DNA from 4 places in the Methylophaga sp. F-2 genome. Region 2 is predicted to be linked to each of the others. Evidence: riboswitches for the same ligand, from Rfam matches in the RefSeq annotation. Region 2 holds a riboswitch; each other region holds the start of a gene.

Region 1 (8,276 bases), on a different contig from region 2:
CGGTTTTAGGGCATTTATTCGGACAAACCTCGGATGCGGTGAGAAGAACAGAATTATTGGTGTTAATCACACCAAGAGTGATTCGAGACCGCACATCAGCACAGGCGGTAACCGAAGAGTTAAGAAACAAAATGCTGACAATAGAAGAAATCCCTGCATCAGTCTCAGGAAAGATATAAACGACTTAAATGTCACGCCAGCCATTGATGTGACTCAGTTCACAAAATTGTCATCAATGCTTAACTTGGATGTCATCAATAACAATTACGCTTTATCCGTTAGCCAACCAAACACTTTAATTGTCTTATGGGAGAGACACATGTCAAACAAGCTACCTTTATTATTGGGTGCAGCAACTTTAGCATTGAGCGTAACAGCTTATGCTAAACAACCTGTTCTAACTGATTATCAAGTTAACAGTGACTGGTATACAGACGCTGTTGAAAAAATGGATAACAAACCAGCGTATAAAAATGCACACAAAGCAAAAAATGTGATTTTATTTGTCGGTGACGGTATGGGCATTTCTACTATTACAGCTGCCCGTATTTTAGAAGGCCAGTTAAATGGCAAACCAGGTGAAGAAAACCGCCTGATCTTTGAAACCTTTCCGTTCACAGGCCTGGCAAAAACATACAACGTTGATGCTCAAACACCTGACTCTGCTGGTACGATGACAGCTATGATGAGTGGTGTTAAGACAGATGCCGGTATCATTGGTATTGGTGAAGATGTTCAACGTGGCGTATGTTCAACAATGAACGGTCATGAACTGGTGACAGCGCTTGAGTTGGCTGAAATCGCTGGTAAATCAACAGGTATCGTCACAACAGCACGTATCACTCATGCAACACCTGCAGCGACTTATGCAAAATCAGTGGATCGTGACTGGGAAGACGTTTCAGATATGCCTGCTTCAGTTACCCGCCGTGGCTTACCCTGTAAAGATATTGCTAAACAATTGGTGGAATTTGAAAGCAACCTGAAAAATCGTTATCCAACAGCAAAACGTATTAACGGTATCGAAGTCGCTATGGGTGGTGGTCGTCGTCACTTCTTACCAAAAAATCCTGCCTTTAATAGCCCTGATGCAGTCAGCTCAGTTGAAGGTGACAGAACAGATGGTCGTAACTTAGTTGCTGAATGGCAAACAACTTACCCAACAGGTAAGTATGTTTATGATAAAGCAGGATTTGATGCGATTGACCCAGCGAAAACCGATAAAATCTTTGCTCTGTTTAATGAATCACATATGCAATATGAAGCTGATCGTGGCAATGACATTGCCGGTGAACCTTCATTATCTGAAATGACAGAAAAAGCGATTAAAGTATTGAACAAGAACGATAGTGGTTTCTTCTTAATGGTGGAATCAGGTCGTATTGACCATGCTCATCATGCGGGTAATGCTCATGGTGCTTTAAATGAAACTATTGAGTTTGCTCATGCGGTTAAAACAGCATTAGAAAACACTAACCCTGAAGAAACATTGATTATCGTGACAGCGGATCACAGCCATGTATTCACTATGGCAGGTTATCCAAAACGTGGTAATCCTATTCTGGGTAAAGTGGTCAGCGTTGGTTCAGATGAGCCTGCATTAGCTGCTGATGGTAAGCCATATACAACTTTAGGTTATACAAACGGTCTTGGTTTCCGTGACTTGGGCAATGAAACGGATGCTGATGCCAGCTATAACGCAGGTCCGGATGCGGGTCGTAAAGATTTAACTGCTGTGGATACTGAATTATCTGGATACCATCAAGAAGCATTGATTCCATTAGATTCTGAAACACATGCAGGTGAAGATGTAGCCATTTTTGCGACAGGTCCTGGTGCAAGTGCGGTAACAGGAGTGAATGAACAAAACTTGATTTATCACATCATGAATCAAGCGGCACGTTTGGAAATCAAAGCAGAAAAAGCGATTAAGTAACATCACACGAAAAAGAGAGGGGTGGGCGTGAGTCCACCCCTTTTTCGTTTGGATAAAATCAACACGATGAAGGTTATACAGATGAAATATCATTTATTAGCGAGTCTGGTGTTAGTCACTTCTCCATTACTAGTTCAGGCGAGCGAGAGTTGTTCAATCGATCCTGAGTTATTAGGGGCAACGTACGAAATGACTGACAGTGACTCTAATAAAACGGCAACGATGATGTTGTGGCGTCAACATGGCCGTGTTAGTAATCAGTTTACCCAGACGGGTGTTACCGATATGTGGGAATACACCCATAATGGCCAGTTAAGAATGGTACGTTTTTTTGATAAGGAGCAACATGCTATCGAGTATCAGCCGGGCGAGGTGAAGTACGCTAATGCTGATAGTCAATGGCAACAAGTGCATGAGTTGATTACAGACAAGTTGAAAAATAATATGACACTGGTATCAACTTCGGGGGAAGCCTGTGACAAAGTCGAAACTTATCAGTTAACAGAAGGTGATAGCCATCTCCAACTTGAATGGTTACCTGCTTTATCATTAGTGAAAAGCTGGAAAAATACCGCTGACAGTCACATTCAAACATGGCAGTTAACGAAACTGATTAAAGATGAAAGCGCTGTTAATGCCAGCTTTAAAATGCGTGATGATTATCAGACAACAGATTATGCCGATATTGGTGATAGTGAATCCGATCCATTTATTGCGAAGATGATTAACCAGGGGTATATCGACCATGGTCCATCCGGTTTTTATAATAGTGAAGGTGAGGATATCGGTCATCCACATCATCATTGAATAAAAGTGTAACCCAGTTAAAACCCTGTTTCAGTCTCTGAAACGGGGTTTTTTAATTTAGTGACAGTGCTACCTGACTGATGACAATATAGCGAATCAACTTACCTGCTGTGACTAACACGACAAACCAGCCTAGATGTATTTTTATGAGACCTGCCATAACAGTTAATGGATCACCAATGATGGGCAACCAGGCAAAACACAGGGAAATAAGGCCATATTTCTTAAACCGGTTTTCCGCTTTTCTAATATCGCTTTCTGATATCCGTAACCATTTTTTTATGACTGCAGAACTGGCCCAATAACCTAAAGCATAATTCAGCATTGAGCCAAGCACATTTGCCACGGTGGCTGTGGTGATGAGCAAACTCGGTGATAGTCCTTTGATTAATAGTGTGCTCAGAACCAATTCAGAGCTAAGTGGCAGTAGTGTTGCAGATAAAAAGGCTGAGATAAAGAGACCGGGATAACCCAAGCTAACAAAATAATCCATTCAGGCGGTTACTCGATGGCGTGATGGTGGAGAAGTCAAACTGATACTCTCCTAGGAAATATTGAATCATACATAAAAAAAGGGAGCCGAAGCTCCCCAATATTGAACGGTGATTTTCTAAAGATGGGTTTAGGCTGCAATCGCTTTTTTACGAAAGCCTAAGAAACCTAATAAAACTGGTGCGAATAAGAAAAGTGCTGCAGGAACAGGTACTGCTGAAACTGATAGGCTGTAATTTAAAGCTTTACCCGTTGCGTCATAGATATCCAACACATATGTCAGACCTGCAGTTAATATCGCTGTGAAACTGAAATCACCAGTAATGTTGAAATTTTGAATAGCACCACCTAAAACACCAAATGCAATAGTTGCATTATCAAGATTAGACTCTGGATTAAATGACCATTCAATAACTACTGGTGTTGCGTCATTAGTAAATAAACTGAACGAAGATTCCCATGCGCCATTACCTGTAGTCCCACTTGCTAATACTGTACTACCACTAGCAAGATCAATTTCCTGACTAGCATTGTTGGTGAAAGCTGAGTCACCTTTTGTTAAGTTAAGTGTTGCTGCATTAGCCGCAACAGAGAAAAATAGTGCTATGACAAATAGCATCGCTTTTTTCATAAAAATTCCCTTATGTTTAGAGTGAAAAAACAAGCAATGCAACCCAGCCATCTTCACTTGGAAGACCTGTAGCTTTCCGACCCCGCCTCACGACGAGTTTGGCTTTGATTAAAAGGATGAAAGTGATAAACCACTCAATTGCTCAAGTGGTTAATTATTCATCCGCGGCTAAGTGTATAGAGGCTCTATTACAAGAAAATGTCAGAGTGAGTAATTGATTTAAATAAAATTTCTATCAATTATCTTGAGTAAATTAACGGGCATATTTCCCGTTTTAAACTGGTGTATAGTCTGAAAATAATAATAAAAAAATACATATCAGAGAGGAGAGAGCAATATGGCAAGCGTACTAAAAACGACGCATCATGGAGGCTGTCCACATGATTGTCCGGATACCTGTTCGATGGTCTATGAGGTGGAAAACGGTCAATTAACTTCAGTCAAAGGCAATAAAGAACATCCGATGACGCGTGGCGGCTTATGCGTCAAACTCAAAGACTATGAAAAGCGTCACTACCATCCGGATCGTCTGTTGTATCCGATGCGACGAACAGGACCTAAGGGCAGTGGACAGTTTGAGCGAATTAGCTGGGATGAGGCTTTAGATGAAATCACTAGCCGCTGGAAAGCGATTATTGCAGAGCAAGGTCCGCATGCCATTTTGCCTTATAGCTATTTAGGGAATCAGGGCTTAGTTCATGGCTTAAACGGGGGCGATGCTTTCTTTAACAAAATGGGGGCGACCGTCTGTGAGCGTACGTTTTGTGGCGAAGGTTCTTGTACCGCTTGGTTATTGACCGTAGGGCCGACGGCAGGTGTCGATCCCGAGAGTTTTATTCATTCTAAATACATCGTTATCTGGGGCTGTAACTCGGTTAGCACCAATATTCACCATTGGCATATCGTGAAAGATGCACAGAAAAATGGTGCCAAAGTGGTGGTGATTGATCCGTATAAATCCAAAACAGCTAAAGAGGCTGACTGGCATATCGCACCAAAACCCGGTACCGATGGTGCATTAGCGATGGCGATGATGCATGTCATCATTGAAGAAGGTTTACAGGATCAGGACTACATCGACAACTACACCGTTGGCTTTGATGCCTTGGCAGATAGAGCCAAGACCAGAACACCCGAATGGGCTGCCACTATCACAGGCATAGCTGCGGATGATATCCGTCAATTTGCCCGTGAGTTTGCCACTAGCCAACCTGCGGCAATTCGCCTTGGGGTAGCAGTTGAACGTAACTACGGTGGTGGTCAGGCCATCCGTGCTATTACTTGTTTGCCAGCTTTAACCGGTGCATGGCGGCATGTTGGCGGTGGTGCTTTGCAGTTCCCGGTATGGGAGCATCCTTATAAATTTGATGTCATCTCGCGTCCAGATCTGATTCCGGAAGGCACGCCAGTGGTGAATGCAATACAACTTGGTCGAGCACTAACGGGTGAGTTGGGGCTTGATACACCGATTAAATCTATGATGTGCTGGAATGCGAATCCTGTCACGCAAGCAGCAGAAACTGACAAGATTGTTCAAGGTTTGATGCGGGAAGATCTGTTTCTGGTGTCGGCTGAACATTTCCTTTCTGATACGGCTTCTTATGCTGATATCGTGCTGCCTGCTTCTATGGGGGCTGAGATGGAAGATATGGTGCTGTCATGGGGGCACTTATATCTGACCTATAACGAAAAATGTGTTGATTCGCCGGGCGAAGCTATTCCCAATAATGAGATATTCAGACGTCTGGCAGCCAGAATGGGCTACCAAGAAGAAAACTTTAGCTGGTCAGATAGCGAGTGTCTGGAGAACTATGTTGACTGGGAATCACCGGCTTGTGATGGTATCGATTTAGCTTATTTACGCGAACATGGTTTTGCCAAATTAAAGGTAGGTACCAAAGATGATCGTGCTCCTCACCGCAATGGAAATTTCCCCACGCCCAGTGGTAAATGCGAGCTGGAAATAAAAGGAGCCACAAATTTTGTTGCTGGACCTTTCAGGCAAATGTATGACGGTTTCCAGCCAGGCGAACCTTTAGACAGCTTACCTGATTATGTCCCATCAAGAGAGACGCATGAGAGCAATCCTGCGTTGGCTGAAAAGTATCCTTTAAATATCATTTCACCTAAAAGTCATGGCTTTCTGAACTCTTGTTACGCCAATATGGAGAACAAGATAAAAGGCCAGGGCGAACAGTTTGTGATGATAAGTCCTGTGGATGCAGATATGAGAAATATCCAGAGTGGTGATGTGGTGTCTGTCTTTAACGATAGAGGTAAATTTGAGGCATTGGCACAAATTACCGATGATGTCAGCCCAGGTATTGTGGTGGCCACATTAGGCTATTGGCGACAGTTAAATAAAGGTACAGTTAACTGTGTGAGTTCGGCAGAGTTTGTTGATATGGGGCATGCGCCGACGTTTACAGATAACCTGGTTCAAGTGGCTTTAAATGCTTAACTTTTACATGGAAAAAAGCCCGCATTAGCGGGCTTTTTTGTGTTGAATGTTAGGCTGTTTGTCTGTTGCCGAAAGGCCTGATGCCTATCAATATCAATACGGATAGAATCAGAATAGCCGATTGCGCTGCCAATCCTTCCCATGTGGAATAAACACCAATCCACGATAAGGTAAAGTCAATTGGGAAAGACGATATGCTGATCAAGTCGGCTTCTTGTAATGCTGCCACCGCTTTACCAATCAGTACAAAGGATAGAGCCAGCATCAGGTATGTGCTGAAGGTGAAGAATTTTCTGATAGGTAAACGTAAAGAGTATTTAATTATGACCCAGAATAATACAGCTAATATCACCGTCGCCGTTACAAAGCCGGTAGCGATAGACATTGACTGAGACGACGCTGACTGAGTCATAAGAGCCTGATAAAACAGGACTGTTTCAAACACTTCACGATACACTGCAATGAAGGACAGCCCAGCTAAGACCCACAATGTACCTGTGCTTAAGTGGCGGTGAATATGCTGATTGATGTATGCCTGCCACGCTGCGGCGTTGGTTTTACTATGCATCCAGAAACCGACATAGAATAGAATGACGGCAGCCATCAATGCACCGACACCTTCCATAATTTCACGGCTGGCACCACTAATACTGATGAGGTTTTGAGCTGCCCACCAGGTCGCTATACCAGCGATTAAGGCAATAACCCATCCGGCGTGAACATATTTCACTGCATCGCGGCGTTCAGTTTTTACGAGTACGGTCACCAGTGCCAGCACAACCAGCATTGCCTCTAAGCCTTCACGCAGCAAAATGACTAAGCTGGCGGTGAAAAGGGTAGAGTCAGATAGGGTATCGGCAGATAGCATATCTTGCGCCTGGCCTAACTGACTGTTGGTTTTTTCCAGTAATGCAGTGAGTTCATCCTGTTTATCAGACTGGCTTGTTAACTGCCTGAACGCCATCATGGATTTTTCAATATCTTTTCTTAATTTTGGATCGTATGCATCCAGCGCGTTTTCAGCGAGTTCAAACCCATCAAGATAGGCACTAACAGCTAAGCCTTGAGCGGTTTTATATTCGCCTGCCATATAGCTTTTATGAGAAGCATTAAGCTGCTGTTTAGCCATGGCGAGAGGGTCGTTAGAAGCGAAAAGTGGCTGAGGGTTTGAGCGAAGTTCTGCGACGGTTTGGTTATCCAATGTAGGATATTTGTTTAATAAGGTATTCGGGCTGTTACTGACAAAGTCTTGAATGCTCATACCTGCAGGAACAGTGGCGAGACCTTTATTATCCTGAAACGCTATGCTGCCAGCATAAAAAGCCAGAGACCAACGTTGTTTTTCGTTCAGGTGGCTCAGTGCGACCATTGCTGTGCCGTCGATACCATTAGTAATGGCATCGTACAAACCGATTAAAGACCGGTTCATCGCACGTTCTTTGTCGGTAAAATCAGTTGGGGTTGGATCAAGCGTAGCGGCAAGTTCACCATTACCCTGACCCTTAGCACCGTGACAGGCACTACAATTTTGCTGATAAAGGGCTTGAACCTGCTGTAGAGGTAATAATTCGCTGGGTAATGAAACGGCCGGTGACAGTTTGATCAGAATATTACGCAGTTCAACCGTAATAGGATGAATCACATCCGGGTTCTGTTTGTCAGCAACAGCCTTTTGTAATTTTAGGGCAGCTTCTACAGCGTCCTGACCATTTTCCAGTTGACGCGTTTTTTCTACAGCAAGTGCAGAAAATTCTGTCATCTCACTGTATTCAGCCTCATTGATGACTTCCCCATTAGCTACAGCAGCACTATAGTCAGCGCCGATATATTCAGCCATCTGCATCAGTTGACGTGTATCACTCTGAGCATCGTTCGCATGAGCCGCATATATAAATGAGAAGAACATTATCAGACTGATAATGAGACCTGAGGTTTTACGAAGGTCGAGT
Region 2 (8,276 bases):
AACTGGCTGAGGAACTTGCCTCTGTAATTGAGCAGGAGCTGAAAAATTAAATGAGATGTTTTGATATTAGCTGAGTCTTATTCTGGTAATTGGTTAGCCAGAACTATTTCATACATTGCTTTATCCATAGTGGGTATGTAGTCTGATGTTTCATTTTATATTGAAAGAGAGTGTTAAGTGCGTAAACCACTAGTCGCTGGTAACTGGAAAATGAACGGCTCTAGTGAGAGTAATAAAGCACTACTTGAAGGCATACTCTCTAAAGCCGATACCTTTTCTGATATCGAAGTCGCGTTATTTCCGCCGTCTGTTTACCTGCAACAAGTACAATCTGCCCTTACAGGTACAGGTTTAGCTTGGGGGACGCAGAACCTGTCTCAGTTTGAGAAAGGGGCTTACACGGGCGAAATTTCGGCGAGCATGCTGGTAGATTTTGGCTGCAAATATGTATTAATAGGCCATTCAGAAAGACGCTGTTTATATGCTGAGTTAGACCTGGATCAATGTCTACTTGACCGTATTATCGCTGAAAAATATGAAATGGCAGTCAGAGCGGGCATTACACCAATTATATGCATTGGGGAAAGCCCTGACGAACATGCTGTTGGTCGTACCGAAGAAGTGGTGTTGCGATTACTCGATACTGTTATTGCGCATCAGGGCGTTGAAGGGCTCGCTCATACGGTTTTAGCATATGAACCGGTATGGGCTATCGGCACAGGCCGCTCAGCCACGCCAGAATGGGCGCAAGACGTACATAGTTTTATGCGACAACGTGTAGCAAAACACGATAAAGAGATAGCAAAAAATATAAGAATACTTTACGGAGGCAGCATAAAAGGTAATAATGCTGCGCCATTGTTTCTACAACCTGATATTGATGGTGGACTTGTCGGCGGGGGATCACTCGACGCCGATGAATTTGTTAAAATATGTCAGGCCGCAGTTTTAAAATTAGGTTAACAACACATGCACGCGATTATTCTCACAGTTCATATTATTGCCTGTCTTTTGCTGATTGGATTTGTTCTGATTCAGCACGGTAAAGGCGCTGATGCAGGTGCTGCATTTGGTGGCGGCGGTGGCGGTGCTTCAGGTAGTCTGTTCGGCAGTCAGGGATCAGCTTCATTTTTAAGCCGCGCCAGTGCGATCTTAGCGACTATTTTCTTTATCACCAGCCTGACACTTGCCTATTTTTCTGTGGAAACACCCGGAAAAGCAAAAAGTGTGACTGAGTCTGCGCCAACAACAGAACAAAAAGTCGATAAAACACCTGCAGATTTGCCTGAATTACCGTAGAATACGCAACCTTGATTACCCTTGCCGACGTGGTGGAATTGGTAGACACGCTATCTTGAGGGGGTAGTGCCTTCGGGTGTGCCGGTTCGACTCCGGCCGTCGGTACCATATTAAAAAGCCTGACTAATGTCAGGCTTTTTTTTGCCTATAAACTTTAGTAATAACGAAATAATAAACTTACATCAAGTGTACTAGGAATAATTGGTGAGGTCGGTAATATCTACTTCAATATATTACTTATTCGGATAAGGAATTTTTTTCATTATGAAAAATATCGTCTGGCATAAACACAAGGTAATAAAGTTAGATCGATCAAAACAAAAAAAACAAAAACCCTGTATTTTGTGGTTTACAGGCCTGAGTGGTGCAGGTAAATCTACGGTTGCAAATGCTGTAGAACAAAAGCTATTTGAGCTGGGACATCACACTTATTTACTTGATGGCGATAATGTCAGGCATGGGCTAAATAAAGATCTGGGATTTTCTGATGCTGATCGTGTTGAGAATATCAGACGAATTGGGGAAATGGCTAAGCTATTTGCTGATGCTGGTCTGATTGTCATGAGTGCTTTTATCTCACCGTTTCGCAGTGATAGGCAAATGGTTCGTGATCTTGTTGAAGAAAAAGAGTTTGTTGAAGTTTATATCTCTACACCTCTCAGTACATGCGAAGAGCGTGATCCCAAAGGTCTCTATAAAAAAGCCAGAAGTGGACAGATAAAAAATTTTACCGGCATTGATTCCGATTACGAAGTGCCACACCATCCTGAAGTAACACTCAATACAGCTGAACTCAATGTAAATGAATGCGTTGATATAGTCATTTCGTATTTAAAACAAAACGAGCTTATTTAAAGTAAAGCTAATGACAAACTTTGATGTTTTTAATGGTGATGCTGATGGGATTTGTGCGTTAGTTCAATTGCGATTAGCTAATCCCATTCGCTCTGAACTAATTACCGGGGTTAAACGAGATATAAAATTACTGAGTAGGGTCGATGTAGAAAAAGCCTCCCAAGTAACAGTATTAGATGTTTCAATGCAAAAAAATCATGATGCACTGCTGAATCTGCTATTACATGATGTCGATGTGTTTTATGCCGATCATCACAACCCAGGAGAGCAAATAAGTCATCCTCGTTTACAAGCACTGATTGATATGCATCCCAATAAATGTACTGCGTTGATAATCAATGAGTACTTAAATAATGCCTATGAATTATGGGCGATAACGGCGGCTTTTGGTGACAATCTCACAAGTGTTGCTGAAAATTATGCAAAAAAAATCCATCTTGATGAAAGTAAAATAATTAAACTCAAAACCTTGGGGCAGCATATTAATTACAATGGCTATGGTGCCAGTATTGATGATTTATTCTTCGCGCCTGATGAGTTGTATTCGTGTTGTGTTAACTACCGCTCACCTCTAGATTTTATTGATGACAATGCTGAGATAATTGAGACTCTGGACTCAGGCTACAACTCAGATTTGGCACAGGCAAAACAACAAAAGCTAAGCTATGAAAATGAGATGGTGGGAGTAATCACACTACCTGATGATAAATGGGCAAGGCGTATTAGTGGTACCTATAGTAATTATTTAAGCAATCAATTTCCTTCGCGGGCACATTTAATTCTCACTGAAATACCTGATTCATCTGCTTATGTGGTAAGCATAAGAGCACCCAAAATACGTCAAGAAGGAGCTGATTATATTGCAGGCCAATTTGACACTGGTGGAGGCAGGAAAGCTGCCGCGGGTATTAATTTCTTGAATGAAGATGAGTTACCAAGATTAATATCTCTCATAGAAAATTACTATAACTAGTCTCTATGAGAGCTAATTGAGTTAAACCCTGTTTCACCAGACAAATATACCAAAACTCAAACCAATCACTATCATGAGATAAGCGCTGATGGTTATCCATACTCCTCTTGCATGAGAGTAAAATTTTGACCTATGTTTTAAACATTGTTTATCTATCAACAGATACATTATTGCACTAAGTAAATAACCAATTAGGATCGCTAGAACTATACTGTAAAGCGTACCTCTGAAGCCGAAAATACCTGAGATACTGTTAGCAGCAAAGACGCCTATCCAATGGTTTAAATATAGGGGATAGGATATTCCTCCTAAGAATTCCCCGAAATCACTTTTCTCACCTTTAATAGCTAATAATAAAATGAGAGATATAGAAAATGCTGGGGAAAAATATTGATAATTACTATAGATTATTCCAAAAGTACTAGTGACCAAAATAGCAAAAAGAATAAATTTGACGAACGGTTTCTCATAGAAATTACCATATTTGTATGCACAAATCGCAGCAAATACACCAAGAAATATGGGGGCATAAAGATGTTGATGCCAAGCAATGACCGACAATAGTGCCCAAGTGATGGGGTGGCGACCAAATTTGCCAATTAGAACTAGTAAAATTGGTGCAAATAAATAGAACTGTTCTTCAGCATTGACACTCCAAAAATGATTTCCGGTTCCATCCAGAGGCATCATATCTTTGTATTCGAGTAGCTGCGGCGGTCCAAAGATATTATAGACAAAGGTGAGTTTGTATAGGATGAACTCAAACCATTTAATATTAACCGGATCTTTTAATAGACTAACAAGAATGATTAGTGATAGAGCAGCAAAATAAGGAATCCATATTCTGATTGCTCTATTGAAATAAAATCGAGGTAAGTCTTCCGTTTTACTTCTCAGTAAAATCCCCCCTATCAACCAACCACTCAAAGCAAAGAAAACATCAACAGCGATACTTCCACTTGGATCCCAATTGATTAGGCCATCATGGTAAAACATTACGATACTTGCAGCGATAAATCTTACATAGTCAAAATACGGATAATATGTTTTAAGTTTGGGATTTGTTCTCATTTATAAGTTCTTTATACTGTAATGATATGGAAGATGTAACTCGTCTAATAGTATTTAGATAAACAATTAGATGATACAACAAGTGACCAGCCAGAAAAGATTCAATATTTTGATATCAATACTCTGACGTAATTACTGTATTATTGCCAGCAGAATCTGGAATTGGAAAGGAACAAATGGCTCAAGGCAGGATCAGACAATACGATGCAAAAATTAATGCGATATCACGCCTGATTGATAGTGGCATTATCCTGCTTACCTTTTTGGCCTTATTTGATATTTTTAAGGCGGGATGGGATGTCCTTTACATATGGAGCCTCTTATTCGCTATTTTATTGTTTAATTTCTTTGCCGAATCTCAAGATGCCTATCGTTCATGGCGAGGTACTGCATTGCGAGAAGAAGTCTCGGCAGTTATGTTTTCATGGTTTACCAGTGTTTTCATTCTAGTAATGATTGATATCTTTTTCATTCACTCTGGTAGTTATCTTGATAGCTTTGTTTTTTTATGGTTTTTATTGACGCCAATTGAATTAATTTCCTGGCATGCCATTGTAAGAACATCATTGGCAATCCTCCGTGCACGTGGTGTAAATACCAGAAACGTTGCTATCGTTGGTGAAACAACATTAGGTAAACGCCTGGAGCGTGCATTTAATGAAATGGACTGGTCAGGATTCAGATTGGTCGGTTATTACGATGACCGATCACAAAAACGTGTTGAAACAGAGCCTAACTTAGTCGTCACCAACAAAAACGTGGGTGACTTCAACCAGCTGATTGAAGACTGTAAAGCAGGCAAAGTGGATACGGTATACATTACCCTTGCTATGTCAGCCGAGCATAGAATACGGCATATAACTGAGCTATTGGCAGATAGCACGGCATCAGTATACTTAGTACCAGACTTGTTCACGTTCAATCTTCTCAATTCACGTTGGGTGGATTATCAGGGCATCACGGCTATTTCAGTTTATGAAACGCCCTTTGCTGGTATCGACAGTATATTGAAACGATTAGAGGATATTATTCTCAGTATTATTATCCTGGCAATTATCGCTATACCCATGTTAATTATTGCAGCTGGGGTGAAGTTCACATCTAAAGGTCCTGTATTTTTCAAACAGACACGTTATGGCGTGGATGGTGAAAAAATTAAAGTATGGAAATTCCGTACAATGACTGTCACGGAAGATGGTGAAAAGGTCACACAAGCTCAGAAGAATGACAGCCGAATTACCCCTTTTGGTGGTTTCCTGCGTAGAACGTCTCTTGACGAGCTTCCACAATTTTTTAATTCTCTGGGTGGGTCGATGTCCATCGTTGGTCCACGGCCACATGCTGTAGCACATAATGAGCAATATCGTGCACAGATTCAGGGATATATGCTGAGACATAAAGTTAAACCGGGCATTACCGGATTAGCACAAATTAATGGTTTTAGAGGGGAAACAGATACGTTGGATAAAATGCAGGGACGTGTGCATTATGATCTCAAATATATTCAGAACTGGTCGCTATTACTAGATCTTGAGATTATTTTTTTAACACTGTTCAAAGGGTTTGTCGGTAAAAACGCCTACTAATTGTCTGTTTAGTTTTAATTAGTAATGTTACTTACTAAATATACTTGTTACTTACCTTGAGACACAGTATCATATCCATACTGTTAAGGTATCGGTGTAAAGCATATACACTAGATAATACTAGTTATCTTAAATATCTTAATAGCAATCAGAACAATAGACATCAACGGTGATGGCTTTGTAGCAAGATCATAATATGGTCTTACACAATGTCGGCGTGTTTGATGTTGTGTAATTAAAGCCAAACTCGCTGTGAGGCGGGGTCGGAAAGCCACAGATCTTTAAATCTACATTTAAAGATGGCTGGGTTGCATTGCTTGTTTTTTCGAATTCTTATGCATAAGGAAATTATTATGAAAAAAGCGATGCTATTTATCGTAGCTTTATTGTTTTCAGTAAGTGTTAACGCAGCGACGTTATCTCTGACTGAAGCTGGTTCAACTATCGCAAGTCAAAGTGCTGATGTTACCTCTGGGTCTGTTGTGTTAGGTAGTGGTACTGTTTCTTCAAAAAGTACTTGGAGTTCAGCATTTTCACTCACAACTGATACAGATACACCTGTTGTAATCGCATGGTCATTTAACCCTGCAATTAAAGGTGCAACATTAGTTTTTGGTACATTGGGTGACACTGTGTCATATGCAATTACTGAAGACTTCAGCTTCACAGCTATGTTGACAGCAGGTACTAGCTACATCCTGAGTATCATTGATGCGACATCAGGCGTAGTTAAATATGACGTTTCAGTATCTGCAGTACCTGTTCCAGCTGCATTATTCTTGTTTGCCCCTGCTTTATTAGGCTTTTTGGGTCTGCGTAGAAAAACAGCTGTTGCAGCATAAAAACAATGTTTTTGATAAAAAAGGGAGCTTAGGCTCCCTTTTTTATATCCATTAGCGAATTGATTTTAAATTCCAATAGCAAAATTGTACCAAGGTACAATAGACACGGGTGGACAATGCTCCATATCATTCACTCATCTGAAAAAGTCAGATAGGTGATTATCATATCTTATGGATATGGTAATTTAACAAAAGCCAAACTCGTCGTGAGGCGGGGTCGGAAAGCCACAGATCTTTAATTTAAAGATGGCTGGGTTGCATTGCTTGTTTTTTCAACTTATGCATAAGGAAGTTTATTATGAAAAAGGCGATGCTATTTTTAGTAGCTCTCATGTTTTCGGTTGGTGTCAATGCTGCAACATTGACTCTTACTGGTATCGGATCAAGTGGCGCAACACAATCTGTTGATGTAAATAACAACAGTACTGTACTCGCTGGTGGTACTGTAGGTGAGGTTGGTAACTGGTATTCACAATTTGATCTTACCTCTGATACAGCTACCAACGTGAAAATTGAATGGTCTTTCAATCCATTCACAGCTTTAACAGGCGCAACAGTAAAATTCGGAGAAATCACCGGCCCTAACGGCAGTTACTTACCAGGTGCACAAACCTTTGTTATCACTGGTGATTTTAGTTTCACTGCATTTTTAGCTGCGAACGTTTTCTACGGTTTAGATATTATTGATGCTGCATCTAACATTTTGAAATATGATGTATCAGTATCTGCTGTACCAGTACCAGCCGCATTATTCTTGTTTGCTCCGGCCTTATTAGGTTTCTTAGGGCTTAGAAGAAAATCAGCAGTTGCTGCATAAGAACTAAGATTTAAGTTAACAGTAACTTAACTGTTACAAATTGAAAGGGAGCAAAAGCTCCCTTTTTTTTTGAAAAATAGAGTGTTAATATCAATTTTGAATGTTAATTATAGATAAGGATTTTCCCTCATGCTTAAGCGCTTCCTTGTACTTTTTGTTGCACTTTTTTCTCTATTTTCTTCAACGACGTTTGCTGCAGAACGCTATTTATTGAATTCAGGCGACGTCTTAGACATTTCAGTATGGAATGAAGAGTCTTTGCAAAAACAAGTAACGGTCCTGCCTGATGGAGTTATCACCTTTCCTTTAGCAGGCGAAGTTGTCGCTAAAGAAAAAACGGTGGCAGAAGTTGAAGAAGAATTAACTAAAAAACTCAGTGAATACCTGGCAGATCCGGTTGTTACGGTCTCTGTCACAAATGTTGAAGGTAATAGAGTTCATATTTTAGGGAAAGTACTCAACCCAGGCTCTTTTGTGATGAATCAACCGTTAGACGCCATGCAAGCGCTAAGTTTAGCCGGTGGTTTATCGCCTTATGCAGAAGAAAACAACATTATCGTGCTTCGCAGAGATGGGGCTAAGCAACAAGTCTTACCCGTGAAATATGCAGAGATAAAAAAAGGCAAAGCACTAAATACCAACATTACATTGGAAAGTGGCGACGTTATTATCGTACCTTAAGCAAAATAGCCGAGACACATGTCCATGAGAAAATATATTCCGCTATTATTGCCTTGCCTGCTGATAAATACAGCATCAGCAGCAGAATGGGTATTTAATGCACAGGCTGATCCTAAGTTTAAATATGACGATAATGAGCTACTTCGTGAAGA
Region 3 (8,276 bases), on a different contig from region 2:
AGAAAGCATCATCAGAACTCTCTGTAATGGAGCTGGCTTCTGACATGCATCTGCCATAGATAAAAATTTATGGGGTGTAGGAATGATAGCCTCTTCCCCCATGTGCTGAGCGGTGGACTGAGAATAAAGGTTATACGGTGAAGTGTCTTTCGATGTCCCTTTTGAACGCTTTTCTGTTAGCAAGTGCGGAAGTCGAAAACTCGCTTGAACGACTAGAGGGTCGGTATTTTCGTGTGTCTGTGTTTGCATGTGAGCTCCATTAATCGTTTATTTGGAGCTTACTTATATATACATTATTTTTTGGCAATGTTTAGGCAGATTTTCAGAATCAGTCAAAAATGAATCCAACCAATTGTATTTGTTTATGTTTATTGATGCTTGGTGGTTGTATGGATTTTGAGTCTAAACGTAATGATTGCGCAAAATTTCTAACTCATATTTCATCTCGATCTATCGATTCCAACTAGATGGAGTCTAAAATAAGTATAGTCCTAGAAATAATGTAGATAGCTGAAGACCATACCTTCAATAAAAACCGCCTCCCAAAAAAACAGCCTTATAGAGGAGAGTATTTCAACAGTACTTCGGTCAATATGACATTCCGACAGTTCATGAAAGTGTTAGCAGGCCTAACTTTGAGATAGTTCGCATATCCCCACTTGAACTGACTTTTTACCTACATCAAGGAAAACCTTCGTTTTGACATCAACGTGAGATCAACGTGGAATCAATAGAAAATGCAGTTTTTTTGATGTACGTATACACCCCTGCACCAAATAACCCCAAGCCAACCGGAGTGGACATCTCAAGTATGAATTTAGTCATCGATTGTTTGCTTATTGCTAGCCATGTTCATGATAATAGGGTTATCTGAACTGTTGAAAAAAATCAGTTAGGGACAAAACGATATGATCGTCAGTCAGTTTATGGCGAACGGTGAAATGAGAAACCCGCTCATACCCACTATGTTGGAACAAATGCACTTGGAGGCGAGAAAGTAAATGGGGGCTCTTGGTTATGAACAGGCATTTCGCCGTTACAAAGCAAAACTGAAAAATGTAAATTGGTCTGTCTGTGCCGAAACACCTGAAGGTGAGCTCGTCATAAGCTGCTGGCAGCATCGTCTGAAGATGCCCGAACGAAATGGAAAGTGGGTATACACAGATTACTTATCGAGATGGTCAGGAAACGGTAATAGTGAATTGGCGGAAAAGCTCGTCAAAGCCTTTCGAGATACTCAACCTATCAAATTGATTATTGCTGTTCCGAAAAACGGTGACGAAATAAAGAAGGTTGAAAGCGGTATCGATGGCAGCAAGATCAAAAAAGATTTCTTTGTTCGACCAGAAGTGATGGGACAGATTATAGAGTTTGATGGTGAGAACTTTGTCATTGAGTTCCAAAAATCAGTTTGAATAAGCCGGAAGTTAACCGGCGCTAATGTCACAAACTCAATAAAATCATGGGATTGCCTTGCGGTAGAAGGCAACATCGATATTGCTCTGGAGGATTTAGGAGGGGGACGCTCTATCCTGCTGAGCTACGGGGACATTGGGCAGGCATTATAACAGCGATAAGCCTGAAGCCTAAAACTCAATATTGTTTCTGAGTCATCATCACTAAAACGCGATACGCCACTGGTCAAATTAGTCTGGATTATGTGTTTTAGCTCAACGTGATTTTAAACAGACAAAAAAGCCGTCACTCTATGACGGCTTTAAACGTTTGAAATACTGAAATTAATTAGACAGCTAGTTTTGCTTTACGGCGTAAGCCCATAAAACCCAGTAGTGCAGGTGCAAACAGCAAGACAGCTGGTGGTAAAGGAACCGCAGAAACTTCGAAAGAAGTAAAGCGAACTTCACCCAGGATGTTAGTATTTATCGATTGTCCTCTGTCATCCCAAGTTATGTAAGCTAAATCGTCTGCTCCAACCCAGCTTATGCCATTAGCCAACCAAGTTTGTGTGCTAATGACAATATCGCCAGTATCAAACAGGTCAGATAATGTGTATGAGTTATAAGCAGAGCTCCAGTTAAATACGGAAAACTCTCCGAAAGACAATACGCCGTCGTTATTCAGATCTTCTCCCACAAAATTCCCAGAAAACGTAAATTCACCACCGTCATAAGTCGGCCATCCTGCATCAAAATTAGCTTTAACAACAGTCGCAGCAGAAGCTGTCAGAGATAACGTCAATAAACCCAGGCTTAATAGCATCCACACTATTTTTTTCATAAAAATCTCCATTTCATGCAGCCCAGCCCTGATGCCACTAATGCACAGCTGTAGGTTTTCCGTCCCTGACTCACATCAGGTTTGGCGATAATATGTTGAACAAAATTAATAAATTAAAGTTAACTTGCTATGGCGAGTAACAGATGAACACTTATATTCTGTTGTTAACAGGTTACTTAAATTGAATTAGAAAAAAAATCATCCTTAAGTATGATTTTTTTAAAAATTGACTTTAAATTCATAGTAAAAATTGAGTCAAAAAAATGTTCAAAGAGAATATTAACTCACGTCAACATATCTCTAATTAAGTTCAGATTAAGTAAGACTATGTGGAGTTAGGCAAGATATGTTCGATAACCAGCTTGTCATGGCCGGACAATCAGGGACAAAAAAGCCAGTATATATTGATTGATTATGCAGCTTGTTTGGCTTTACGGCGAAGTCCCATAAAACCAAGCAAAGCCGGAGCAAACATAAATGCAGCCGCTGGAATAGGCACTTCCGACACAGGCGCGATGCCTGCGGCACCTACGGTGAAGCCATGCCAGCCTTCACTTGTATGAGTAAAACTGAACGAGTCAAATAACCCTTCAAGAATAATCACTCCATGTAGCTCGGCAAAATTAGAGGTAGTAAATCCAGTACCGTCAGAATACAGGGTGGGTGATCCCGAACCGTACTTCCCTAAACCAGTACTATCAAATTTAATTTTTGTATCACCAAAATCAACATTATTTGCGTTCCAGCTGACAAGGGCAATGTAAGGATTCAGCACTGTTTCTGAAAATTTTATTTCTACTGTACCATCGGTACTCAAACCGATAATTTCACGTGATGATGGAAGATTGCTAACCGTCCCCTTGGTGTAGGCATTACCCCACCAATTATCTGTCGCTCCCGATTCTATGAAATAAGCATCAGAACTTGAGCTAAAACCAACACTGACATTGTCACTACCAAACGCCATGGTTCCAGATGCAGTTTTTTGACTTGTTTTTGTCCAGTCTGTCCAGCCAATATTTGCAGCATGAGCCGATATCGTTAACATCGATGCTGACAGAGCAAGGGTTGTTGCAAAAAATTTTTTATACATGTCCCATATCCCAATAATTTTGCAACCCAGCCCTGTCAAGACTTCAATATACAGCTGTAGGCTTTCCGTCCCTGACTCACATCAGGTTTGGCGTTAATGTGTTGAACACGATGAAATAATAATATAACTATTTAATTTCGCAACAGGTAACCACCAACAATCAGTTGCGCACTATTAACTCGCCTTAATTAATTAAAAATTACATTGTACTTTGGTACTAATTTATTAAAAAAAGACATTCCATTTTTCCTCAACACAATGCTTATAGAGGAAAATTCGATACGTTTTCAGCATAAGTGAAAAATAACTTAATCCTCACTCGGAAGAACACAATTTACCCATATCCACCCACCGTGTTTGAAATGCAAAAGTCAGTACCCCCCATTAAGATCATTAACTTACCAGTAACGTGATAGACATCATGCTTTCGTATAAAAGCAGTTAACTTTTACTTTTCACTGCCGATATAAGATGCATACAATTAAATTGCACACTATTTGCAAAGAGGCGAAAAAAAGACATGTTTGGTAAAACAAAGCAGTTAATCACCGAGAATGCGGTATTAAAAAACGAACTCACTCCCTTGCTGGAGATTTTCACCGCAATGCAGTCATCACTCGCCATTATTGAGTTCACACCTGAAGGTATCATCACTGCAGTAAACGACAATTTTTCTCGGGTAACAGGTTATTCCTCTTCTGAACTGATAGGACAGCATCATCAACTGTTATGCGATAAATCCGAAGTTGAATCTTCCCGATATAAAGATTTTTGGAAGCATCTAAAGAACGGTGAGTATTTTTCAGGGGAAGTATTACGCAAGCATAAAAACGGCCATGATATATGGCTGGAAGCCAATTATTTCCCAATAAAAAATGGTGAAGGCCGTGTCGTTAAAATTTTTAAGATTGCTAACGATGTGACCGAACGTGTAGAACATTCTCGTAGTAATGATAGTTTGCTATCTGCAATCGATCGTTCAATGGCTATCATAGAGTTTGATATGGGAGGTCGTGTCACCAATGCCAATCAAAATTTTCTGAGCCTTATGGGATATAAGCTTGATGAAGTGAAAGGACAGCACCATAGAATTTTTTGTGACTCAGACTATGTAAAAAGTCCTGAATATGCCAAGTTCTGGGAACAATTGAATGAGGGACGTTTTATTGCAGACAATTTTAAACGGATAAATAAATATCAATCTGCTGTTTGGTTGGAAGCCACCTATAACCCTATATTCGATAGTAATGGCAAGCCCTATCGAGTCATTAAATTTGCCACTGACATTACTGAAAAAGTTCGCCGTTCCGAGGAAGAAAAAGCGGCCGCTAACACAGCCTATACAATATCACTGGAGACAGAAAAGTTATCCTCGACAGGTGAAGATATTATTTTTAAAACCATTGATAAACTTGAAGAATTGAAACAACAATTCAGTCATTCATCAACCGAGTTGGAACAGCTAGGTGTAGAAACCGCACAAATATCATTTATCGTTAAAACGATCAGCGATATCACTGAACAAACAAACTTACTCGCCTTAAATGCCGCAATAGAAGCTGCAAGAGCGGGTGATAGTGGGCGTGGTTTTGCTGTTGTGGCTGATGAAGTTCGCTCACTGGCGACACGGACCTCACAATCAACGGCCGAAATAGCGAGCATGATTAATAAAATCCAGTCTAAAAGTGATTCCGTCATAAAAAGTATGTCCGGAAGCATGTCGGGTGTCGAATCAGGCGTTGAGTTTGCTAATACCGCAGGGAATACCATCAGCCAAATCAGAAGCGGTGCAAAAAAAGTCGTGGAAGTGGTAGAAAATTTATCGAATCTTCACTAACACTATTAGTGATAAACCATCGAGCCGCACACAGGTGTGTGGCTCGATAATATTTATTGTGCCCTTGTCACAGGGTTTACCATGGAATAATGGTTAAACCAACAATAACAAATACTAGGGAAGCAGCCCATCTAGCCACATTCAAAGGGATCACTTTCAACATGGCTTCTCCTGCGTATACTACTGGAACATTGGCTAATAACATGCCAATTGTCGTGCCCAGTGTCACCATAAAAATATTTTGGTAGGTTGCAGCAAGCGCAATAGTAGCGACTTGCGTTTTATCACCAATCTCAGCAATGAAAAATAACACGGTGGTAACGACAAACGCCCCGTATCTAGCATATTTAATCGCATCATCATCTTCCTTGTCTGGTATCAATAACCAAGCGGCCATCGCAATAAAACTCAAGCCCAGTATCCACTGACCTGTTGGACCAAGAATAAATTGTCCAAGCCAGGTGCCCAGCCAGGCAGATGCAGCATGATTGAGGAGTGTAGCAACAAGGATTCCAGCCACGATGGCTGATTTATGGCTAAAACGTGCAGCTAGCATTAAAGATAAAAGCTGGGTTTTATCACCAATTTCCGCTAGCGAAACCGTGAGAACAGAAGTAAAGAAAGCATCCATTAAATAAACTCCGGCGGGATAACAATACCAAGACAAACAACGATCTCCCGCCAAGAGGAATCATTATTTGTCTTAGGTCTTGTCAATACCAGCAAGCTGGTACGAAACTGCCATGGACCTTGAGGGTCCAATTATGTTGACAGCTTCAAACACCGGTAGGTGAGTAGACTACTCCCCCAAGACGATGACAATATTGTAGCTGTTATCTAACTATTTGCCTATGGTTAATCTGCATTTTTTATTGGCGGCTTTTATCCAATGAGCGCATTATCCAATCGCAGGTAACAACACTCATCAACTTAATTAATCTGCTATAAACGTATACTGAAAATACAATGTCTGACATGGTTATCAAACTTGCAGAGCAAAGCTACCTTCTTAAAGGAGTAGCAAAACAGATTGCAGAAAACTTGCTCACTGAAATAAATCAGATAAGCGCACTCTCCCCTTTTCGACAAATGTCGACTAAGCGCGGATATTATGTAGGAGCAAAAATGACCAATTGTGGTGACTTAGGCTGGGTAAGTGATAACAAGGGATACCGTTATACAGCTATTGACCCACTGACAAATATGCCGTGGCCATCCATGCCTGAGTTATTTGAATCGCTGGCAGAAGAAAATGCCTCATTGGTAGATTTTCAACATTTCCAGCCTAATGCTTGTCTTATCAATCAGTACACTCCCGGTGTCGGTATGGGCTTGCACCAGGATAAGGACGAAAAAGACTTCACTCAGCCTATTGTTTCCGTCTCTCTCGGCGTACCGGCCATATTTCAATTTGGTGGTAATAATCGCAATGAAAAACCTAATTACCATTTACTTGAGCATGGTGATATCGTCATCTGGGGAGGGGTTGACCGTTTACGCTTTCATGGTATAAAGCCGATCAAACTCGCTCATCATCCTCTAACCGGTCAATTTAGATATAACCTGACATTTCGCAATACAGGGACGACTATCGACTAGACTAAAAAAAACGTTATACGCATAATGATTAGATTTAGAGTCTGAAAGCCAAGTTTAATTGAGGCATTTTGATACTTTTAACTAGCAGCCTACAGGTTTCGTAAGCTGTCTTTAGTGGCTTTATTGCAGGATGCGCGGTCAGAAGTGCCACATAATCAGGTAAACCATCTTGATTCGCGAAGACAAACTAATCACTCAGAGTCCCTATGCAAAAGCCAGGAGGCAAAGCATTCTGAAAAAATCAAAACACGTATTGATCATTGATGACCAATCTACAGGGCGCACAATTCTAGAACGCATTATTCAACAAATTGCTGACAATATTGTTGTTACATCGTTAAGTAGTCCGGGAGAAGGTCTAATATGGCTTAACGATAATGAGCCGGATCTCATCGTCACCGACTATCGTATGCCGAATATGAATGGTGTGGAATTTATTCAAAAAATTCGCGTCATGCCTCATTGTCAGACTGTACCTATTGTGATGATCACTGTTGTTAGTGAAAAATCTGTTCGCTACGATGCTCTTGAAGCAGGTACTACCGCATTCCTAACCCGACCAATAGACCAGATTGAATGCCGAACCACTTGCCGAAATCTACTTCAAATGCAGGAACAGCACCTGATTATTCAAGACCGTGCAGACTGGCTGGCAAGGCAAGTTGAGATTGCCACAAAGAAAGTGGTCGATCGCGAAAAAGAAACCTTATTACGATTAGCTCGCGCTGGCGAATATCGAGATGAAGGCACAGGAAATCATGTTATTCGTATGGCGAAGTATGCACGCGTGATTGCTGAGTCGCTTAATACTTTCAGTCAGAGAGAGTGTGAGGAATTAGAATATACCGCTCCCATGCATGATATTGGGAAAATTGGTATTCCTGACGGTATATTGCTTAAAGCAGGCCCGCTAAATGAACATGAGTGGGGAATCATGCAAACCCATACGACTATTGGACATGCCATTTTATCGGATAGCCAGTCTCGCTACATGCAAACGGGCGCTATCATCGCCTTGAATCATCACGAACGCTTCGATGGAAAAGGTTATCCGAATGGCTTAAAGGGTGATGAAATCCCCCTCATCGCACGTGTTGTTGCTGTAGCCGATGTATTTGATGCCCTTGTCTCTGAAAGACCATACAAAGTGGCATGGCCATTTCAAGACGCCATTGACTATATAAGAAAACAATCTGGCAGCCATTTTGACCCTGAATGTGTTGAAGCGTTTATCGAAAGTCTCGATAAGATAAAAGCAATTCAGGCTGAGTATGCGGATGAACCTAATGAACGATTCAGATAACGCCAAGCCCAAACGTAAACACCGTTTTTTAGCTCGCTTAGAACACTTTCGTTCCATCCTAAATAACACCGGTGACAGTGAGCCTGAGCAAGCCATCAAAGTACGCTTAACTATTGGTCTTGGTATTCTTTTCTATTTCGCCTTGCCATGGAATGATGGAGAGCAGCTACAAGATACGTTGCTTTCTCATCCCACCTTAGTCACTT
Region 4 (8,276 bases), 220 kb from region 2:
TAAGCCTGCAGCAGCTGTCAGTACTAACAATATTGGTAATAAGCTGGTTGTCGGTAAAACAGAATGGTTATGGATCGAAGCCGTTAACCGCGTTTATGAAGCCCGTGTTGATACCGGTGCCACCACATCTTCTATCAGCGCTATAGATATCACCCCCTTTGAAAAAGATGGTAAAAACTGGGTGCGTTTCCGCTTAGCACCAGATGATGGTGATGACAGCTTTATCGTAGAAGCCCCTCTGGTTCGTTACGTGAAAATTCGCCAGGCTTCAGCCGATACATTGGACAAAAGACCAGTTGCTTCGCTGACTGTGCGTCTGGGCAAAATGACGGAAGTAGCAGAGTTCACATTAAATGATCGTACCCAAATGACTTACCCGATTCTTTTAGGTCGTGAATTCTTAAGAGATGTAGCTGTAGTTGATGTAGCGAAAGACAATGTTCAGCCAAAACCTGAGATTGTTCAAAACCAACCTCAAGCGCCATCTGTCAGCAAAACGAAGAAAAAATAAGGAATCCAGGCCGTGACATCTCGTAAAGCATTTTATCTGTTAGTGGGCTTGCTGATTGTCTCAGGCCTGGGATTAACCTTACATAGACACTACACTTTTGACATCCCCTGGCTTCCAGGGGAGCAGCGCCAAACCTGGTCGATTGAGGCCAAAGTCGAGTTTGATGCGCAAGATAAAGAAGTGCTGGCATCACTTGCCATCCCCGGCACACAACCGGGTTTCACCCAGCTGAGTCAGCAAACCGCCAGTCCTGGTTATGGTCTTGCTTATACGAAACGAGATAATGGTGGCCACCGTGCTGAATGGTCAATCCGTCATGCGAATGGTGAACAAGCCTTATATTACAAGGTTGATATGCTGCTGGATCCTTATGCTGTGCCACCTGAACCCAGTCAGCCACCCGCCTTAAAAGTCAGCATTGAAAAAGAACCTTATGCAACGTCTGCCAACCAGCTGCTTGATCGTGCACAGGAACGCTCTTCCACCCCTTACACGCTGGCCAGAGAGTTAATTCAGGAATTCAAAAACCAATCACAAAACGCCGAACTACTGGCGCAATTGAAAACACAAACTCAATGGATAGTTCAGTTATTACAACAAGCTGGTGTTCCGGCGCGCCAAGTTCACGCTCTGTTCCTTGAAGATGGTCGTAGAAGACAGGAATTAGTCACCTATATTCAAGTATTTGATGGTAACGACTATCAATTATTTAATCCTGAAACGGGTGAACAAGGCCGGCCAGATAATTTATTACTGTGGGAATACCATTCAGGTCCGGTTCTTGAACTGATTGGTGGTACTAACTCACATGTGACTTTCTCCATGATTCAACAAGAGCTGCCTTTTGGTGTGGCTCTAAACCAAAAATTTGCTGATGAGACCTTAATAAACTTCTCGCTTTATACCTTACCACTCGAAGAACAAGCCTTGTTTAAAGGTATTTTGTTGATACCGGTCGGTGTGCTCGTCGTTGTATTGATGCGTATTTTGGTCGGTCTGAAAACATCTGGTACCTTTATGCCAGTATTGATTGCCCTGGCCTTTATTCAGACCAGCCTCGTGACCGGCCTTGTTGGTTTCTTACTGATTGTTGGTACTGGTTTATTAATTCGCTCATACCTGTCCTATCTCAACCTACTCCTTGTTGCCCGAATATCCGCGGTCATCATTATGGTTATAGGCATCATCGCGATATTCTCTATTCTTGCCTACAAGCTTGGTTTAACTGAGGGTATGAAAATTACCTTCTTCCCGATGATTATTCTGGCATGGACCATTGAACGAATGTCGGTTTTATGGGAAGAAGAAGGTCCACATCAAGTAGTGATTCAAGGTGGTGGTTCGCTGTTAGTGGCTGTGCTGGCTTACCTAGCCATGAATAACGAATTAATTCGTCATTTAACGTTCAACTTCCTAGGCATCCAGCTTATTTTGATGGGATTAGTATTAATGGCAGGTAATTACACCGGCTATCGCTTGCTGGAATTGAAGCGCTTTAAACCCTTAACTGAGGATCACCTATGAGTCTGAATGTGCTGAATTGGCTGAAAGACGTCAAATCTCGGTACGTTCACCCAAACAAGCTTGCCAAGATTGGTGTGCTTGGAATGAACGAACGGAATATTGCTTACATTAGCCGCTATAATCCAAGACGACTCTATCCTCTGGTTGATGATAAGTTACAGACAAAAGAAATTGTGCTGGAAGCTGGCGTTAATGCGCCCGATCTTATTGGTACCATTACTGAACAACACCAGGTAGATGATCTGCTCGAGATTATCAAAAATACAGCGGGTTTTTGCATCAAACCCGCTCATGGTTCTGGTGGCAAAGGGATTTTAGTTGTCACAGGTTCTGATGATTTTGGTTATCACAAAGCGAATGGACAAATTTTAAAACTGGCCGATCTACAGCGTCATGTCTCTAACATTCTGGCCGGCTTATTTTCATTGGGCGGTCGAACTGATGTTGCCATTGTTGAAGCATTAATCCAATTTGATGATTGTTTCAATGGTTATACGTTTGAAGGTGTGCCTGATACACGCGTTATCGTTTTCAAGGGATTTCCTGTGATGGCGATGATGCGCTTATCAACCGCTGACTCTAACGGTAAAGCCAATCTTCACCAAGGTGCTGTTGGGGTGGGACTGGATATTGGCAATGGTAGTGCGGTACGCGCTGTACAGTTTGATCGCCCGGTTATGTTACATCCTGATACAGGAAGAAACCTGCTCGATCTTCAAGTACCGCATTGGGATCAGTTACTGCATTTGTCTGCTTCCTGTTATGAAATGTCAGGCTTAGGCTATTTAGGTACAGATATTGTCCTGGATAGGACAAAAGGCCCCATGCTGCTTGAGCTCAATGCCCGTCCAGGACTGAGTATTCAAGTCGCAAATGGTTCAGGTTTATTACCCAGGCTGAAAAAAGTTGAAGCATTGACCAATACAAAGAAAATGACTATTGAACAGCGAATCGCATTTTCAAAAGAGCATTTTTCTCGTCGATCATAAGCAACTTTTGATTTACACTGCTGGTAAACATTTCCTTTTTTGAGGGGCTTCTTATGTCATCGGTAAATAAAACCAGCAGTCTGATTCTTGGAATTGCTTTAGTTCTTGGTTTGAGCAGTTTAGGCTGGTTTCTCTCAAATGCCGCCATCAAATACAAAGAATATGAGCGAACCGTGACAGTGAAAGGCCTGGCTGAAAGAGAGTTCACTGCAGATGTGGTGATATGGCCTATCCAATTCACGCTCGCAAGTAATAATTTGCAAGCCTTATACAATGATGTTGATGCCAATACCAATACCATCATCTCCTTCCTGACTAAACTTGGAATCAAACGTGCTGATGTCACTATCAGTGCACCTGCCATTACAGATAAATCTGCCCAGCAATATGGGGGTAATGAGCGTGCTGAATTTCGTTATACGGCGGTTCAAACCGTCACGGTTTATTCGGATGCCATTGATACCGTCCGACAAGTGATGGGGCAACTTTCTGAACTGGGTAAGCAAGGTATCGTTTTAACAGGCAATAACTACGCTGCCCAACCTGAATATCTGTTTACTCGTCTTAATGAAGTCAAACCGCAAATGATTGAAGAAGCAACCAGAAAAGCACGTGAAGTTGCTGAAAAATTTGCGCAGGATTCAGATAGTACACTCGGCAAGATCCGTAAAGCTAGCCAAGGCCAGTTCAGCATTAGTGCACGCGATAATAATAATCCACAGATCAAAAACGTTCGTGTTGTGTCAACGATAGAGTATTACTTGTCTGACTAATGTCAGAAAACGCAAAAATACAAAAAGGCCGGGGAACGCTTAATAATATCGATGGCCGTTTCAATAAGTTTCAACGCACTGAAATTGATGATGGCTGGTTTCATGATGGACCAGCCAACAACTTAACAGAAGTGAGTGTAGAATCCCCTCGTAGTATTATTAGTAGAAACCAATCACCTGACCTTCCCTTTCAGCAATCAATTAATCCATATCGTGGCTGCGAGCATGGCTGTATTTACTGCTACGCCCGTCCTTCACATGCTTATCTGGGACTCTCACCAGGGATCGATTTTGAAACAAAGTTAACCATCAAACCCAATGCCGCAAAATTACTGCGAGATGAGTTGATGGCAAAAAACTATCGCTGTTCAACATTATCATTAGGCGCCAACACCGATCCCTATCAACCCATCGAACGCCACTACAACCTTACTCGGGAACTACTTCAGGTGATGATTGAGTTCAGTCATCCAGTTAATATTGTGACTAAATCTTCATTGATAGAACGTGATGTTGATTTACTCAAACAGCTCGCTGAGAAGCAATTGGTAAATGTTCATCTATCCATTACAACACTGGATAAAACACTTGCCAGGAAACTCGAACCTCGCGCCAGCAGTCCACAACGTCGACTGCAAACAGTTGAGACATTGAAGGCAAATGGAATTCCTGTATCTGTGCTTATTGCCCCAGTCATTCCTGTTCTGACTGATACAGAACTAGAAAATATTATTGATGCTTCGGCACAAGCAGGGGCTGAAAATATAGACTATATTTTCGTTAGATTACCAAGAGAGGTCAGCCCCCTCTTTAATGATTGGCTACATACTCATTATCCTGACAAGGCAGAGCATGTCATAAATCGTATTAAAGACTCCAGAAATGGCAAAACAAATGATCCAAGGTTTGGTTACAGGCTTGAAGGTCAGGGGCTATATGCAGAAATGATCAAAAAACGATTCGAAGTTGCGGTCAAGAAATACCCATTAAACAAGTCTCCAGCGGTTCTGAGAACCGACTTATTTCATAAACCAACAAAGCAAATGAGCTTGTTTTAAAAAGAAAATATTTAGTAGCCATAAAAAAGGGGAACCGAAGTTCCCCTTTCAATCTAACTAACAATTGTTAACTTGATTTTTTACTTCAAGTTTTATGCAGCTACTGCTGTTTTTCTACGCAGACCCAAGAAACCTAATAGGGCTGGTGCGAATAAAAACAATGCAGCAGGTACTGGTACAGCTGACACAGAAACATCATATTTAAATACATTTCTAGTTGCATCAATGATGTCAACCCATGCTGTGTACCCTTGGTAAATCATTGCTGTAAAACTAAAGTCACCGGTAATGTTAAACAACTGAATACCATCAACACCGTTGTTAAATCTTAATGTGGCCCCTGCTAATGAACTAGTAGGATTAAACGACCACTCAACTTTAACAGCTGTATCAGCGTCTGTACTAACATCAAACTGTGAGAACCATGTACCAGGTCCTTCACTTACTGTGCCACCACCTAAAACTACACTACCGTTTGATACATCGACATCCTGGTCAAAAGAAGAACCAGCAGTAGACATAGACAACGTAGCGGCATTAACACTGACCGAAAACAAAAGAGCTACAACAAATAGCATCGCTTTTTTCATAATAAATTCCTATTTAATATATGAAGCAATGCAACCCAGCCATCTCCAATCAAACCAGAGACCCGTGGCTTTCCGACCCCGCCTCACGACGAGTTTGGCTTTAAAAAATCACATTATTAAGACTTTTAATGATGTGTTCGTCTGAACCATTTCAGACGAGTCGATAGTACAAATCACAGTAGGAGACTACCAGCTCTATTAGTTAAATCTGGGACGTAACTCACAGCATTTGTCTGATCGCGTGAACATTATCACAATAAAACTGTGAACTGGTTGTGAATTTTAAGTCTGTCCAATTTAGTTGATATTTTTTACCGCTAAAGCCAGCGAACGAAAACATAGTAGTAACTGTGAATTCCAGATGAAAGTTCTACAAACTCATTCGTCTTGATTCAAATCGCTTACACAATAAAAAAGCCGTAGTATCAACCACGGCTTTTTGCTGACATTCGACATCTAAATTAGATATCGAAATGTCTTCCATCAGATGGTTCAGACCTTCCACACTAAAGTGCGCTTTTTCTACGAAGGCCAATAAAGCCTAATAAGGCCGGTGCTAGAAGAAAAAATGCAGCAGGAACAGGCACTTCAGAAACGGACTGAAGTGAGACATCATATTTGAATACATTTCTATTGCCGTTGAGTAGGTCAATAGAGGCAACTGTTCCAGCATAGAGTAAACCTGTGAACCTGAAATCGCCTGAAATATCAAATATTTGGACAGGGTCAACACCATTATCAAACGAGAGAGTAGCTTGAGTGAGTGCCGCTACTGGGTTAAATGACCACTCAATAACGGTAGATGTATCATCCGTTGTAGTAACGTCGTAGGTAGAACTCCATGGTTCGTCACCACTAGTAACTGTACCACTACCCAATACCGTGGTTCCCGTATCTACAGACGTTGTCTGAGTGGCATTAGTTGAGCCTGTAGGCTGAATAGTTAGTGTAGCTGCGTTAATTGATGTTGTAGCAAATAAAGCTATTGTGAATAGCATCGCTTGTTTCATATCTGGTACTCCTTGATTGTTACAAAGCAATGCAGCTCAGCCATCTTTGTAAAGATTAAAGATCTGTAACTTTCCGTCCTTGCCTCACGACAAGTTTGGCTATAACAACCCATCACGAATGTGTTGAGTCGAGATAACTGTTGAATTGATTGTACGAAAGTACATAGACAACAAGTTATATATAACAACAAACATTGTTGTTAATTTACCCTACCATTAATTAGGCCTTAATTAAAAGTGCATGTACAAATGTTCGTTTATGTTTGAAAATTTTTACTATTCAACTAAATGGTGCTGTGAGGGATTTGCAATTTACTTCATAGACTCAATCAATGTAGATTTTTTTTGACTGTCGAACGGAGGCAATGGCAGCACAAATTGCGGCACAATTATATCTGGCATCAGCTAATGACAGTTTGGGGGCTTTCCCTTCTAAGATGCAACCAGAGAAGTGTTCTATTTCCAGGTTAAAATGATTAGCCTTTGGTATTAATACGGTTTGTTCTTCTTCATCATTCCACCAGCTAATCGTGGCTTCTTCAGTTTCAGGTTGCCAAACGGTGTGACATTTAATGCCACCCTTGGTACCAATAATTTCATATTCACTTCGTCTGGCATGTTCAAAGCTCATTTCAAAGTGAGCAAACTTACCATCATCAAAATCAAACACCCCGCTTAAGCTAACATCAGCACCACTGTCATTAAGCTTAGCCATTGCCATGGCAGCGACAGGCTCATTATCAAACCACAATCTTGCCGTATGAATGGCATAAGGACCAATATCCCACATAGCACCGCCACCATCATTGATATCACGATCAATACGATACATTCGCGCTGGTTTCATCGGGAATGCAAACGCCGTTTTTACCGTACGCACGTCACCGACCTTGCCGTCATTAATTAACTGTCTTACATACTCATGCTGAGGATGGAAGATATACATAAAGCCTTCCATGACTGTTACATTATTTGCTTTTGCAGCGGCTTCAATGGCGTCAATATCGGCTACTGTCAGCGCCATCGGTTTTTCGATCAACACATGTTTACCATGATTGATGGCTTTGAGTGCCCACTCGGCATGTTCTTCATTCGACATCGGTAGATAGATGGCATCAATATTTGGATGAGAAAGTAATGCTTCCGGATCATCCAGCGTTTCTACCGACGTTTGTTGTGGTGCCAGTTTTTGCAACACTTCTGCCGCCGCCCCAGGACGACGACTGGCAATAGCTACCAGCTCCGCATTAGCTGCTTCAACAATAGCGGGCAGTAGTTTTTCGTTAACACGAGCAGCACCTAAAATTCCCCAGCGTAATTGTTTTTCAGCCATGTGTTTATATCCCTTTAATTCAATTTAGTGATCACCATGATATCGACTCGACAGCACAATTCCAAACTCATAAAACCGCATGTTTCATAGTGTTTTTATCTGTCAGCGATTGCCTTATGCTAGACACCCTGTAAATAAAAATAACGGATTAAGGAGCAATTATGACAATCGAAGTTGGACAGAAAATTCCCGCAGCGACACTTTCTGAGTGTGTTGATTTTTCGGCGAGCAGTGGCTGCCCTGTCAACCCTCAACCACAGAATGTTCAATCATTGACTGAAGGAAAAACCATTGTTCTTTTCGGTGTTCCGGGTGCATTCACCCCACTCTGCTCTGAAGAACACTTACCTGGCTTTATCCGATTAGCAGATGAGATCAAAGCGGCTGGCGCCGATGAAATCTGGTGCATGGCTGTTAACGATGCTTTTGTCATGGGCGCCTGGGGCCGACAAGTAAATAATGAAGGCAAGGTCAGAATGATGGCTGAT

What was found. A riboswitch is a leader RNA that binds a small molecule or an ion and turns the genes downstream of it on or off. The one in region 2 is predicted to bind cyclic di-GMP.
Region 1: another riboswitch for cyclic di-GMP. It lies ahead of AC13DA_RS12750 (hypothetical protein); the one in region 2 lies ahead of AC13DA_RS08115 (hypothetical protein).
Region 3: another riboswitch for cyclic di-GMP. It lies ahead of AC13DA_RS00980 (hypothetical protein); the one in region 2 lies ahead of AC13DA_RS08115 (hypothetical protein).
Region 4: another riboswitch for cyclic di-GMP. It lies ahead of AC13DA_RS07150 (hypothetical protein); the one in region 2 lies ahead of AC13DA_RS08115 (hypothetical protein).

Annotation. Positions count from the first base shown of each region.
Region 1 is NZ_JBSXOF010000019.1:719,535-727,810, reverse strand. Features, by position in the region: gene gspD (type II secretion system secretin GspD) at 1-179, shown strand, start outside; gene AC13DA_RS12765 (alkaline phosphatase) at 320-1,936, shown strand; gene AC13DA_RS12760 (hypothetical protein) at 2,018-2,743, shown strand; gene AC13DA_RS12755 (YqaA family protein) at 2,796-3,236, opposite strand; gene AC13DA_RS12750 (hypothetical protein) at 3,366-3,866, opposite strand; cyclic di-GMP riboswitch class I at 3,901-3,979, opposite strand; gene AC13DA_RS12745 (molybdopterin-containing oxidoreductase family protein) at 4,204-6,327, shown strand; gene AC13DA_RS12740 (cytochrome c/FTR1 family iron permease) at 6,377-8,276, opposite strand, start outside.
Region 2 is NZ_JBSXOF010000018.1:228,965-237,240, reverse strand. Features, by position in the region: gene glmM (phosphoglucosamine mutase) at 1-50, shown strand, start outside; gene tpiA (triose-phosphate isomerase) at 178-963, shown strand; gene secG (preprotein translocase subunit SecG) at 970-1,299, shown strand; tRNA gene AC13DA_RS08140 (tRNA-Leu) at 1,323-1,407, shown strand; gene cysC (adenylyl-sulfate kinase) at 1,564-2,154, shown strand; gene AC13DA_RS08130 (DHHA1 domain-containing protein) at 2,165-3,127, shown strand; gene AC13DA_RS08125 (acyltransferase family protein) at 3,161-4,198, opposite strand; gene AC13DA_RS08120 (undecaprenyl-phosphate glucose phosphotransferase) at 4,375-5,784, shown strand; cyclic di-GMP riboswitch class I at 6,015-6,100, shown strand; gene AC13DA_RS08115 (hypothetical protein) at 6,138-6,626, shown strand; cyclic di-GMP riboswitch class I at 6,811-6,889, shown strand; gene AC13DA_RS08110 (hypothetical protein) at 6,925-7,443, shown strand; gene AC13DA_RS08105 (polysaccharide biosynthesis/export family protein) at 7,573-8,124, shown strand; gene AC13DA_RS08100 (hypothetical protein) at 8,143-8,276, shown strand, end outside.
Region 3 is NZ_JBSXOF010000010.1:25,731-34,006, reverse strand. Features, by position in the region: gene AC13DA_RS00990 (hypothetical protein) at 1-249, opposite strand, end outside; gene AC13DA_RS00985 (hypothetical protein) at 1,002-1,415, shown strand; gene AC13DA_RS00980 (hypothetical protein) at 1,744-2,238, opposite strand; cyclic di-GMP riboswitch class I at 2,252-2,334, opposite strand; gene AC13DA_RS00975 (hypothetical protein) at 2,651-3,331, opposite strand; cyclic di-GMP riboswitch class I at 3,349-3,433, opposite strand; gene AC13DA_RS00970 (methyl-accepting chemotaxis protein) at 3,852-5,168, shown strand; gene AC13DA_RS00965 (TMEM165/GDT1 family protein) at 5,245-5,799, opposite strand; gene alkB (DNA oxidative demethylase AlkB) at 6,135-6,767, shown strand; gene AC13DA_RS00955 (HD domain-containing phosphohydrolase) at 6,937-8,070, shown strand; gene AC13DA_RS00950 (ATP-binding protein) at 8,054-8,276, shown strand, end outside.
Region 4 is NZ_JBSXOF010000018.1:9,495-17,770, forward strand. Features, by position in the region: gene AC13DA_RS07120 (ATP-dependent zinc protease family protein) at 1-511, shown strand, start outside; gene AC13DA_RS07125 (inactive transglutaminase family protein) at 524-2,035, shown strand; gene AC13DA_RS07130 (alpha-L-glutamate ligase-like protein) at 2,032-3,024, shown strand; gene AC13DA_RS07135 (SIMPL domain-containing protein) at 3,078-3,797, shown strand; gene AC13DA_RS07140 (PA0069 family radical SAM protein) at 3,797-4,855, shown strand; gene AC13DA_RS07145 (hypothetical protein) at 4,948-5,445, opposite strand; cyclic di-GMP riboswitch class I at 5,472-5,554, opposite strand; gene AC13DA_RS07150 (hypothetical protein) at 5,952-6,455, opposite strand; cyclic di-GMP riboswitch class I at 6,483-6,565, opposite strand; gene AC13DA_RS07155 (Gfo/Idh/MocA family protein) at 6,781-7,788, opposite strand; gene AC13DA_RS07160 (peroxiredoxin) at 7,950-8,276, shown strand, end outside.